2 linked regions of the Thioclava sp. GXIMD2076 genome follow. The protein of the gene in region 2 interacts with the protein of the main gene of each other region in a pairwise test. Links are inferred from orthologs where the notes say so. Each region holds a gene or a part of one and is shown on either strand. Other genes may lie near its edges. The genes, in order: WDB91_RS07360 and rplK.

What was found.
Region 1: the proteins of rplK (region 2) and WDB91_RS07360 interact in binary tests that used the Escherichia coli proteins (3 or more experiments, as listed by UniProt). The link is inferred for Thioclava sp. GXIMD2076 from one-to-one orthologs.

The regions. Positions count from the first base shown.
Region 1 is NZ_CP149932.1:1,471,699-1,477,816, reverse strand. What follows is about bases 1,347-4,141. They hold WDB91_RS07360 (50S ribosomal protein L11 methyltransferase), read right to left. Parts: upstream 3,282-4,141; coding sequence 2,412-3,281; downstream 1,347-2,411. Other genes in these bases: msrA (peptide-methionine (S)-S-oxide reductase MsrA), read right to left, coding at 3,400-4,035; WDB91_RS07365 (hypothetical protein), read right to left, coding at 1,957-2,304; WDB91_RS07370 (DUF1127 domain-containing protein), read left to right, coding at 1,674-1,829; ruvC (crossover junction endodeoxyribonuclease RuvC), read right to left, coding at 1,347-1,403. In the rest of the region: Holliday junction branch migration DNA helicase RuvB, read right to left, coding at 1-93; Holliday junction branch migration protein RuvA, read right to left, coding at 190-867; more of ruvC, read right to left, coding at 864-1,346; tRNA pseudouridine(38-40) synthase TruA, read left to right, coding at 4,198-4,968; WDB91_RS07345 (nucleoside-diphosphate sugar epimerase/dehydratase), read right to left, coding at 4,975-6,118. UniProt on the Escherichia coli protein: Methylates ribosomal protein L11.
Region 2 is NZ_CP149932.1:1,346,730-1,352,824, reverse strand. The notes cover bases 394-3,165. They hold rplK (50S ribosomal protein L11), read right to left. Parts: upstream 2,120-3,165; coding sequence 1,667-2,119; downstream 394-1,666. Other genes in these bases: secE (preprotein translocase subunit SecE), read right to left, coding at 2,950-3,132; nusG (transcription termination/antitermination protein NusG), read right to left, coding at 2,204-2,746; rplA (50S ribosomal protein L1), read right to left, coding at 965-1,663; rplJ (50S ribosomal protein L10), read right to left, coding at 394-621. Also shown: rplL (50S ribosomal protein L7/L12), read right to left, coding at 1-32; more of rplJ, read right to left, coding at 109-393; tuf (elongation factor Tu), read right to left, coding at 3,543-4,718; WDB91_RS06670 (DUF533 domain-containing protein), read left to right, coding at 5,119-5,970; parC (DNA topoisomerase IV subunit A), read right to left, coding at 6,045-6,095. UniProt on the Escherichia coli protein: Forms part of the ribosomal stalk which helps the ribosome interact with GTP-bound translation factors.

The sequences.
Region 1 (6,118 bases), 120 kb from region 2 along the record:
CCCCACGAATTCATCAAGCCCCTGCGGCCGCAAGGCGCGGTCGGCATCTTCCGGCAGACGGTCGGGGCGAAGGGTGGGGTCTGGCTCGTTCATGCTCTCATTCTCGCGCAAGCTCGGAGGTCTGTCGATGGGCGGCTGTGCCGCCCGCGATGCGAAGAGGGCTCGATGCCCTCAAGCATCGCACTCCCCTCAATCTTTCGGCGCCAGCAGACGCAGTGCCAGCCGGATCAGCTTGGCGGTATCAACCGCCGCCGGATCCTCGGAGGCCTGCGCCACCGCCCCCGCGGCCTCGGTCGGCGAATAGCCCAGATTGGTCAGCGCCGACAGCGCCTCGGCGGTGAAATTGGTCTTTGGCGTCGCCGCAGGCGCAGGGCGAGGCGTCTTCGGTGACATCTCTATGACCTCGCCATCCGCCTCGATCACCGGCGCGGCCTCCACCGTCAGATCGCCGCCCATCGCCATGATCGAGGGCGCCTTGTCGCGCAGCTCGTTCACCACTCGCTGGGCGATCTTCGGCCCCACACCGGGCGCAGCTTTTACCGCCGACCAGTCGCCCAAGGCAATCGAACGCCCCAGAACCTCCGGCCCGAGTGTTCCCAAAATCGCCAGCGCCGCTTTCGACCCGATCCCTTGAACGGAAATGAGCAGGCGATACCACTCTTTCTCCAGAAGGCTCGCAAAACCGAAGAGCTGCAACAGATCCTCGCGCACCAGCAGGTCGGTATAGAGAGCGCAGGGCTCGCCCACCCGCGGCAGGCTCTGCGAAGTCAGCGCGCTCACATGCACCACATAGCCTACGCCACGCACATCGATCATCACCTGATCGAGCCCGCGATGGATGATGGTTCCGGCCAGACGTCCGATCATGATGCGCTCCTTTTGATCCGCCCGCTGCCCGAAGCCGCGCGCGACAGTTGCGCGGCATTCATGCGGCGCGCCGATTGCAGATGCAAGGCATGACAGATCGCAATCGCCAGCGCATCCGCCGCATCGGGGCTGTCGAAACTGACGCCAGGCAGCTGGTGCTTGACCATATGCTGGACCTGCACCTTATCGGCATGACCCACGCCCACCACGGTCTTTTTCACCGCATTGGGGGCATATTCACCCACTTCGAGCCCTGCCTGCGCCGGCACCAGCAGCGCGATCCCCCGCGCCTGCCCGAGCTTCAGCGTGGCCACCGCATCCTTGTTGACAAAGGTCTGCTCGACTGCGGCCGCTTCGGGGCTATGGATCTCGAACACCTGCGTCAGGCCCGCATGCAACTCCATCAGCCGCCTCGCCAGAGAATCACCTGCCGAATGCAGCGTCCCGTTGGCAAGATGACGCATGCGCGATCCCTCCATCTCGATCACGCCCCAGCCGAGATTCCGCAATCCCGGATCGATTCCGATCACCCGCATAGCCTGCCCCTTTACCGTTCTTTTACGACTGCTAGCACGAAACAGGAACATCAGGAAGGGGACACCGCCGCGAACGGCATAAACGTCTAAAAAGAAGGCATGAAACGCTACAAAATATGCCATGCAAAAACTGCATGGCGGGACTGCCCAAGCGCCATTTGTTTTTATAAACCGCTCACATTATGTGCAGCTTCATAAGAGAAGAGATCAACTATTAGCACGAACTGAAAAGGTGACCCCATGTCGCTGCAAACTGCAAACCGTATCGAAATGCGCACCGTCCGCGCTGGCTTCTTCCAACAGGTGATCGACATGATCGCGAACTGGAACGACCGCCGCATGACCCGCATCGCCCTGTCCAAACTGACCGATCGTGAACTCAACGACATCGGCCTGAGCCGCTTCGATATCGCAAAAATCCGCTAAGCTATGGATGTAAGGACGTTAACTCTCCTCACCCGCGCTTACGAAGCTAAAAGACAAGCCGTGCAACTCTGAGAGTGCACGGCTTTTTCTATTTCTGTCTGACATCTGGCCCGATGCGGGCTGAGCCTTATCCCAGCAGTTGCGAGATAAAACGCGCCGCGATGTGGCTGAGCGTATCCGGCGCCATGACGAGAGCGACCGCAGCATCGAAACCACCATCCGCCTTGAGGGTCGTCAGACGCAGCAGATAACTCTGCTCGCCCATCTGCGCGATCATCGCACCCTTAAAGAGGAAAAAGCCAAGGAACAGGAAGACGAGCGCTTTCAGCGGCAGGCTGATCCGGCACGACGACTGCGGCTTGACCTGATCCAGACGCCCCAGAGCCCCCACAGCCTCGAAACCGCCACCGGCCTTGTGGGTTCGCGCGATACGGTCGATACGCTCGGCGAATTCTTTCGAAATATGCGTGCCCATAACATCCTCCACAGTGCCGCAGCAGTCATTGCCGCTACGGCACTTATGAAGGGATTGTTAAATTATTTCGAGCATTTTTAGCAAAAACCCATTCAAAATCTTGGCGATTAGCTCCTTTGAAGAACCAATGTCGTCCAGTCGCCATGTTCGTTTCGCTGGCGGAGACTGAACCCTTCCGCTTCGTAAGCTGACACGACGTCATCAGCCTGCTCATGAAGGATTCCGCTTAGAATTGCGTAGCCTGATTCGGCGCAGTTGCGACCCATATCGGGGGCAAGCGCCAGCAGCGGGCCCTTGAGGATATTGGCAAAGATCAGGTCGAACGGCGCGGCCTCGGCCAGGGCCGGATTGCCAAAGCCCGCAGCCTCGAGACAGATTACGCGCCCCGCAAGATCATTGCCCTCGACATTGGCCCGGGCCGTCTCGACCGCGATCGGATCGATGTCCGAGGCCAAAACGGTTTCCGGCCAGATCTTGGCCGCGGCCATCCCCAGCACGGCAGTGCCACAGCCGATATCGACCGTGTTTTTCGCGTGGAAGCCGTCTTTCTCCAGCGCATCCAGCGCCAGAAGGCAGCCCAGCGTTGTGCCATGATGGCCGGTGCCGAAGGCCATCGCCGCATCGATCTTCAGCGCGATGGCCCCCTCGGGCACCTTGTCGGCATCGTGGCTGCCGTAAACAAAGAACCGGCCCGCAGCGACCGGCGCCAACTCGCGGCGCACATGCGCGACCCAGTCCTGATCGGGCAGTTCGGACACTACAAAATCCTGCGCGCCATGCACGGCGGCCAGGAGAGCCAGCGCGATCTCGTTGGGCTTCTCGGTGAAATAGGCGCCGATCTCGTAACGCCCCGACCCGTCCTCGATCTCGAAGACGCCCGTGCCATAGGGGGCGGGCTCGATCTCGCCCACGCGCTCTTCAAGCGCATCGGCAAGATCGCGGTCGGAAAGCGTGGTGAAAGCGGTATAGGTGGGCATGGAGATCTCCTTTCGGGCTTCTCCCTGCTTTGGCGGGCTTTGGCCCTATCGTCAAGCACCCCACCGGCCGAACAAGCCTGTCAGCAGAAGAAGAAGGGCGCCATAGCGCCCCCCCTTATCAGACCGCAAGTCCGATGGGACAAGAGACCCCAGTGCCGCCAATGCCGCAATAGCCACGCGGGTTCTTGGCCAGATATTGCTGGTGGTAGTCTTCGGCATAGTAGAAGGGCGGTGCGGGATAGATCTCGGTGGTGATCGCCCCGTGGCCGGCCTGCGCCAGCTTGGCCGCATAGACGGTGCGGCTTTCCTCGGCGGCTCTGGCCTGTTCGGGGCTGAAGGTATAGACGCCCGAGCGGTATTGTGTGCCGCGGTCATTGCCCTGCCGCATGCCCTGCGTCGGGTCATGGCCTTCCCAGAATACCCGCAAAAGCGCCTCGTAAGAGATCGTTTTGGGGTCATAGATCAGGCCAACCACCTCGTTATGGCCGGTCAGGCCGGAACAGACCTCCTCGTAGGTCGGATTGGGCGTATGACCGCCCGCATAGCCCACCATGGTGAGCCAGACCCCGTCCAGCTGCCAGAAGAGCCGCTCGACGCCCCAGAAACATCCCATGCCGAACATGGCGCGCTGCATTCCCGCGGGCACGGGAGCCTCGAGATCGCGTCCGGTGACGAAATGCGGTTGGGTGACGGGCATCGGCATCTCGCGCCCCGGCAGGGCCTCGTTGATGGATGGAATGCGGCTGAGTTTCATGTCTCTTTCCTCCCCTTCTGGTCGCGGCACTAAGATAGGCATTCAGCGCGCCCGATCCACCCCGCAATCACGGTAAGGTTAGCATGGGACGCAGGGTTTCTATATGTCATTTACCATAGCGAGATACTTGCAAGGGCGAACAGCCCTCGCTAGGGAAGCCTTATGCCCAGATATGCTCTCAAGATCGAATATGACGGCAAGCCCTTCGCGGGCTGGCAAAGACAGGCCGACCAGCCCTCGGTGCAAGGCGCCATCGAGGCGGCACTGGCACGACTGGAACCACGCGAGCACACGATTGCGGCGGCAGGCCGCACCGATGCCGGCGTGCATGCCACCGCGCAGGTTGCGACCTTCGATCTTGAAAAGGACTGGGATGCGTTCCGGCTCTCCGAGGCGCTGAACTTCCATCTGAAGCCCGCCCCCGTGGCCATCCTGAAAGCCGCAAAGGTGGCCGACGATTTCCACGCCCGTTTTAGTGCCGTAGAGCGGCAATATCTCTTTCGGCTCGTGGTGCGGCGCGCACCGATGACGCATGAGGCCGGTCAGGTCTGGCGGGTGCGCAACCCGCTCGATCTCCACGCCATGCGCGAGGGGGCCGCCCATCTGGTGGGCCTGCATGATTTCACCACCTTCCGCAGTTCGATCTGTCAGGCAAAATCGCCGGTAAAGACGATCGACGAGATCACCATCGAGGAACGCCCCATACCGCATGGGCAGGAATTCCGCTTCTTCCTGCGCGCCCGCAGCTTCCTGCATAATCAGGTGCGCTCGATTGTGGGGACGCTGGAAAAGGTCGGCAGCGGCGCATGGGCGCCCGATCAGGTGAAAGACGCGCTCGAGGCCTGCGACCGGGCGGCCTGTGGCCCCGTCTGCCCGCCTCAGGGGCTCTACCTGTGTGGCGTGGGCTACCCGCAGGACCCCTTCACGGACTGAACTGCCCTATTCTGCGGGGGTGCCACTCGCGTCGTCTTTGCGGATTTCGCGCAATTCACGGGCAAGGCGCAGCTGTAGGGATCCCTCGGGCAGGCTGCGCGGCACATATTCGGGCACGGATTTCAGGATCACGCCCAGAATACCCGCCGTATCGCCCAGATCGACCGCCTCGCGCAGATCGCGCAGCGCGGCGGCCATCTCGATTTCGGAGAGCATATCCTCGCGCACGCGGATGATCTTAGGGTGATCCGTGGTCTGCGCGCCCTTGCGCACCATCAGCTCCTCATGCAGCTTCTCGCCCGGACGCAGACCCGTGAAGGCGATCTCGATATCACCTTCGGGATTTTCCTCACTGCGCACGGTGAAGCCCGCCGCATCGATCAGCTTGGCGGCCAGATCGACGATCTTCATCGGGCGGCCCATATCCAGCACATAGACCTCACCGCCCTCGGCAAAGGCTCCAGCGGCCAGCACGAGCCGCGCCGCTTCGGGGATGGTCATGAAATAGCGCGTCATGCGCGGATCGGTCACCGTTACCGGTCCGCCCCGCGCGATCTGCTCCTTGAACAGCGGAATGACCGAGCCCGAGGATCCCATCACATTGCCGAAGCGCACAATGGAATAGATCGTGCCCTGCGAGCGGCCCGCAAGATCCTGCACGGTGAGTTCGGCGAACCGTTTGGAAGCGCCCATCAGATTGCTCGGGCGCACGGCCTTGTCGGTGGAGACCAGCACGAAACGGCGCACTCCGCAATCGCGGGCGGCGCGTGCCAGAACGGCGGTGCCGAGCGCGTTATTGGAGATCCCGACACGCGCATTGCTCTCGACGAGGGGGACGTGCTTGTAGGCGGCGGCATGCAGCACCACCTCGACACGATGCTGGGCCAGCGTCTCGCGCACATGCACGGAATCGCAGACCGAGCCCAGCACCGGCACGATCTCGCAGCCGATCGCCTCGCCCAGGACCCGCATCTCGGCCTCGGCCTGATAGAGCGCATATTCGGACAGCTCGAACAGCACCAGTTTGCTCGGACGGCTGGTCATCACCTGGCGGCATAGCTCGATCCCGATCGAGCCCCCCGCCCCCGAGATCATCACCACACGTCCGCGATAGGCGGTGTGACTGTTGCTGATTTTCTTCTCGAGATTC
Region 2 (6,095 bases):
ATTTCTTCGGCGAGTTTTTTCAGATCAGCCATTTTACTCAGTTCCTAAGATTAGGGTTTGGTTTCCAACGTCGGACTTCAAGCCACGACGAAGGCCATAACAGTTTGCTTACGCAGCTTTCTCTTCGATGGTCGAGAGAATGCCCGCGATGTTCGAAGCAGGCGCGCCAATGGCACCGGCGATGTTCGAAGCGGGTGCACCCAGGCACGAAACGATCTGAGCGATAAGCTCTTCACGCGACGGCATGGCTGCCACGGCTTTAACACCGGCGACGTCAAGTGCATCATTCCCCATTGCGCCGCCGAGGATCGAGAGTTTCTCGTTCTTCTTGGCGTATTCCACGACCACTTTCGCCGCAGCGACCGGATCTTCGGAATAGGAGAGCACCGTCATGCCCGTGAGGTACTGAGCGATGCTTTCGCACGGCTTGTCCGCAAGGGCGATCTTGGCGAGCTTGTTCTTGGCAACGCGCACAGACCCGCCCGCTTCACGCATTTTCGCGCGCAGGTCCTGCATTTCAGCAACCGTCAGGCCTTCGTAGTGGGCAACCACCACGACGCCAGAGCTTTCGAAGATCTGGCCGAGTTCCTCGACCACTTTCTCTTTCTGGGCTCTATCCACAGTTACACTCCAAGTTGGGAGGTTTGACCCTCCGGCTCATTTTGCCGGGGCACTTGCCCCGACTCGGGGTCCGCAACGGTCCGTCCAAGATCACCTTTGGGGCTTCATGCAAAGCACCTAGGAAATCTGTCCTTCCCGCCTCAGGCAGGATTTACCAGGCTCGCGCCTCACCCACCGTCTCGGACGAATCGTTCCACCTTGACCAAGCGGTCAGCGGTGCAACAGGCTGCGTTCCTACACCTGAACGCAGCTTTTGTGAAGCCTTAATTTCTCAGCTCACGGATGTTTTCAAACAGAAAGGGCGGCCCGAGGACCGCCCTTCCCTATCCGATGCAACCCGGGCTTAGTTGCCGGTTGCCGAAGCGAGGTCTACCGATACGCCCGGACCCATGGTCGAGGAGATCGAGACTTTCTTCATGTAGTTGCCTTTGGCGCCCGCGGGCTTCGCTTTGGCAACTGCCTCGACGAATGCACGAACGTTCTGGGCCAGTTGCTCTTCGGTGAAGGAGATCTTGCCGATACCGCCGTGGATTACACCGGCTTTCTCGACTTTGAACTGGACTTCGCCGCCCTTGGCTGCTTCCACGGCCGCTTTCACGTCCATGGTCACGGTGCCGACTTTGGGGTTCGGCATGAGGTTGCGCGGGCCGAGGATCTTGCCCAGACGACCGACGATCGGCATCATATCCGGGGTCGCGATGCAGCGATCGAATTCGATCTTGCCCGACTGGATGGTTTCCATCAGGTCTTCTGCGCCAACGATATCCGCGCCAGCTGCTTTGGCTTCGTCGGCTTTCGGGCCGCGAGCGAAGACAGCAACACGGACCGTTTTACCGGTGCCGTTCGGCAGCGAGACCACGCCGCGGACCATCTGGTCTGCGTGACGCGGGTCAACGCCGAGGTTCAGAGCGATTTCGAGCGTCTCGTCGAATTTCGCTTTTGCATTGGCTTTCACCAGTGCAACGGCGTCTTCAACCGAGATCAGTTCTTTGCCTGCGAATGCTTCGCGAGCGGCTTTGGTGCGTTTACCGAGCTTTGCCATGATTTAGCCTTTCACCTCGATACCGATCGACTTCGCGGAGCCGAGGATGATGTTCATCGCGCCTTCGATGTCGTTGGCGTTCAGATCAGACATTTTTGCTTCAGCAATCGCGCGCACTTGTGCAGCGGTGATGGTGCCAGCAACTTCACGACCCGGTGCAACCGAACCCTTCGGGCGGTTACGCTTGCCAACCGGCTTCAGGCCAGCGGCTTGCTTGATGAAGAAGGACGCAGTCGGTTGTTTCACTTCGAAGGTGAACGACTTGTCGGCATAGTAGGTGATGACCGTCGGGATCTTCGCCTGCTTGTCCATTTCCTGCGTCTTGGCGTTAAACGCCTTGCAGAATTCCATGATGTTGATGCCGCGCTGACCCAGTGCCGGGCCGACGGGCGGGGATGGGTTCGCGGAACCCGCTGCGATTTGCAGCTTCAGCTGCCCAATCACTTTCTTAGCCATTTGGCTTCTCCTTTATCACTCTGCCCCGCGGGGGCAAGTTTAGTGGTCGCGGTGCGGGCTCATTCCCGACACCTCCCACATCCCTCAGGCGATTTTCTGCACCTGAGTGAATTCCAGTTCGACCGGGGTCGGACGACCGAAGATCGAGACCGTCACCTTCAGGCGGCTCGCAGCGTCGTCAACTTCCTCGACCATACCCGAGAAGCCCTCGAAGGGCCCGTCGGTCACATTCACATTCTCGCCTACCTCGAAGGTGATCAGGCTGCGCGGCTCGGCCTTCTCGGAAGAGGCACTGCCACCACGGTTCAGCATCCGGTCCACCTCGGCGTCCGACATCGGCATCGGCTTACCCTGATGACCGAGGAACCCGGTCACCCGGTTGGTCGAGTTGATCAGGTGGTAGCCCTGATCCGTCATATCCATACGCACGAGCACATAGCCCGGCATGAAGCGGCGCTCGGAGGTGACTTTCTTGCCACGGCGCACTTCGATCACTTCTTCGGTCGGAACGAGGACTTCCTCGATCTCTTCCTCAAGGCCCTTCTCGACAACAGACTGCCGGATCTGCTCGGCAACCTTCTTCTCGAAGTTCGAGAGAACCATTACCGAATACCAACGCTTCGCCATGCTCGAGCCTGCCTTTTCCTTAACCGGCGCTTCGAACGCCGCGAATTCCCATTTTGCCCTGCCCTGGCCAAGCGGCCCAGACGCGACACCGAAACAAAACGAGCGCGCACGATCCGAATCGATGCACGCCCTTTTCCGGAGAGTCATGCTCCCATACAGACGCTACGGGAGGTTTTCAACCCCATAGCGCCCAGACCGGAGGATCAGCCGATCAGCTGACCGACACCAAGCCGGATCACGAAATCCACGCCCGAGAAGAACAGCGCAGTCAGCGCCGTCAGCACGAGCACCATGACCGAAGTCAGCACCACTTCACGACGCGAAGGCCACGAAATCTTGGCCGTTTCAGAACGCACTTGCTGCAAGAACCGAAGGGGATTTGCCATTATGCCATCTTCCTCTAGTCGCCCGAAACAGGCGGGCTACATTCACGCGTCGCTACGTTCCCGTAGCGCCGACCGTCACCAGCCTGCCTACATGAGCGCTTCATCGAAGGAAAGGACTGGCAGGGGCAGGGGGACTCGAACCCACGACCCTCGGTTTTGGAGACCGATGCTCTACCAACTGAGCTATACCCCTAGGCCGTGAGCGGGAGATACAGACCCGCAGAGAGGAAAGCAAGGGGGTATTTCAAGGTTTTCGACCAATCCCCGAAATTCTTTTTCCCGCGGGTCCCGCCTTCGCCAAGCGCCTCGGAAAAAACACTAATCCCCTGCCCGTTCGCATCAGCAGGGCGGGCAAAGCAAAAGGGCGGCCTGTTGGCCGCCCTTCCGTAGATCACATGATCCGCGTGGGATTATGCGAGGATTTTCGACACAACGCCTGCACCAACGGTACGGCCGCCTTCGCGGATTGCGAAGCGCAGACCATCTTCCATGGCGATCGGGGCGATCAGTTCGACTTCGAACTTCAGGTTGTCGCCCGGCATAACCATCTCGGTGCCTTCCGGCAGCGTAACGGTCCCGGTGACGTCCGTGGTGCGGAAGTAGAACTGCGGACGGTAGTTCGCGAAGAACGGCGTGTGACGGCCACCTTCCTCTTTGGTGAGGATATAGGCTTCTGCTTCGAACTTGGTGTGCGGCTTGACCGAACCCGGCTTGCACAGAACCTGACCACGCTCAACGCCTTCACGGTCGATACCGCGCAGCAGGGCGCCGATGTTGTCGCCTGCTTCACCACGATCCAGCAGCTTGCGGAACATTTCCACACCGGTGCAGGTCGTTTTCTTGGTGTCGCGGATACCGACGATTTCGAGTTCGTCGCCAACGTTGATCACGCCGCGCTCGACACGACCGGTCACAACGGTACCACGGCCCGAGATCGAGAACACGTCTTCGATCGGCATCAGGAAGGGCTGGTCAACAGCACGTGCCGGGGTCGGGATGAAGTCGTCAACGGCTGCGATGAGCGCGCGGATCGAGTTCTCGCCGATTTCCGGATCGCGGCCTTCGAGGGCTGCAAGTGCCGAACCTTTGACGATCGGAATATCGTCGCCGGGGTAGTCGTAGGACGACAGAAGCTCGCGGACTTCCATCTCGACCAGATCCAGCAGCTCTTCGTCGTCAACCTGGTCAACCTTGTTCAGGTAAACAACCATGGTCGGGATGCCGACCTGACGGCCGAGCAGGATGTGCTCGCGGGTCTGCGGCATCGGGCCGTCAGCTGCGTTCACAACGAGGATCGCGCCGTCCATCTGTGCCGCACCGGTGATCATGTTCTTAACATAGTCAGCGTGGCCGGGGCAGTCGACGTGCGCGTAGTGGCGGTTTTCCGACTCATACTCGACGTGTGCGGTCGAGATGGTGATGCCGCGTGCTTTTTCTTCCGGTGCGCCGTCGATCTGGTCGTAGGCCTTGAAGTCACCGAAATACTTGGTGATTGCTGCGGTCAGCGTGGTTTTGCCGTGGTCAACGTGGCCGATCGTGCCGATGTTAACGTGCGGTTTGTTACGTTCAAACTTTGCCTTTGCCATCTCGCGGGACGCCTCTGGTTTGGGGGGCCGTCTGAAGGCCCGTGACAATATCGCGGGCTAGATATTTCCCTACAGCAGAAAAATCAAGCGCGATAAGCAGATTCCCGTCGCTTTCACCGATAGTTTTCCTGCGCCTGAATGGGCGCGGATACCGAGTCAGGGCAGCGCTTGGAGAGCGGGCGCGACAAAAGCGCGCGGGCGGGCGCGGACGCATAGGCGTAAACGCCACCAATTTGGCCATCGCTGCCTGATCTTTGAGCATAATGGCCAAAAACACCCCGTAAATGGTAGCTTTCCGCGTAGCAGCCGCGCCACACACCCACTCAGCAGGAACCCGACCCGCTGACTTTTGGTAGGTCCCGACATAGACTCGTTACATGTGACACTGCAGGAGGCCATCATGTCATTCGTCGGAACACTCGCCAAGGTAACGCTCGGGATCGCCCAAGCGAAAGGCGGCTCGAACCTTGCCCGTGCGGCCAGAGGCGAGTTGGGCGGATCGGGTGGTCTTTTGAACGGCGATGCGCAGGGCGATTTCGAAGAGCGCCTCGCCGCATTGCTGGGTGGCAAAATAAACCACCTCTACCAGTTCAGTGGCTATAGCATGGGGGCCATGCTGGAGCGGCTCGGGCGGAGCGCCTCGCTGGTGCGCCACCGCTCCAGCTCGGCCGGAAGCGGCGGCATGTCCGACGCGATCTCGCAACTCGCGCGTGACATGTGCGGCAAGCGCGGCGGTCTGGGCAAGCTTCTCGAGCAGCTCTCCGAGACCACCAGTAGTGAATGCCTTGGCAAGACGCCGGCGCAGCGCGTGACGTCCGAACGCTCCTTTGGCGAGGAACTGAACGCGGCCTTCGCAAGCGGCTCGGAACCGTGGAAAAAGCCTTCGCCCGCCCAGAACGTTGCCGCCGCCGTTCTGGTGAAGGCATTGCTGCAAGCCGCCAAGGCCGACGAGGTGATCGACCAGCCCGAGCGCGACAAGCTTTTGGCCAAGCTCGACGGCATGCATGGCGACGAGCGGGCTTTCGTGAAACATATCCTCGAAGCGCCGATCGACATCGAGCGCCTGAGCCTGAAGGTGCCCTCGGGCCTTGAGCCGCAGGCCTACGCGATGTCGGTCATGGCCATCGACCCCGACCAACCGAAAGACATCGCCTATCTCGAAGCGTTTGCAGATGCGCTCGGCCTGCCCGAGGCGGTCATCGAAAAGGTCCATAAAGAGCTGGGCGTAGCCCCCCTTCTGGTTGCGGCCTGACGAGCCGACCTATGCGACAAATAAAAAGGGCGGCCCGAAAGGCCGCCTTTTCCACATCCATCCAAGACATGTCCTCAGTTGAACTTGTTGTCGCGCGGGAAGCCGCGCGGGGCCATACGGCCCGC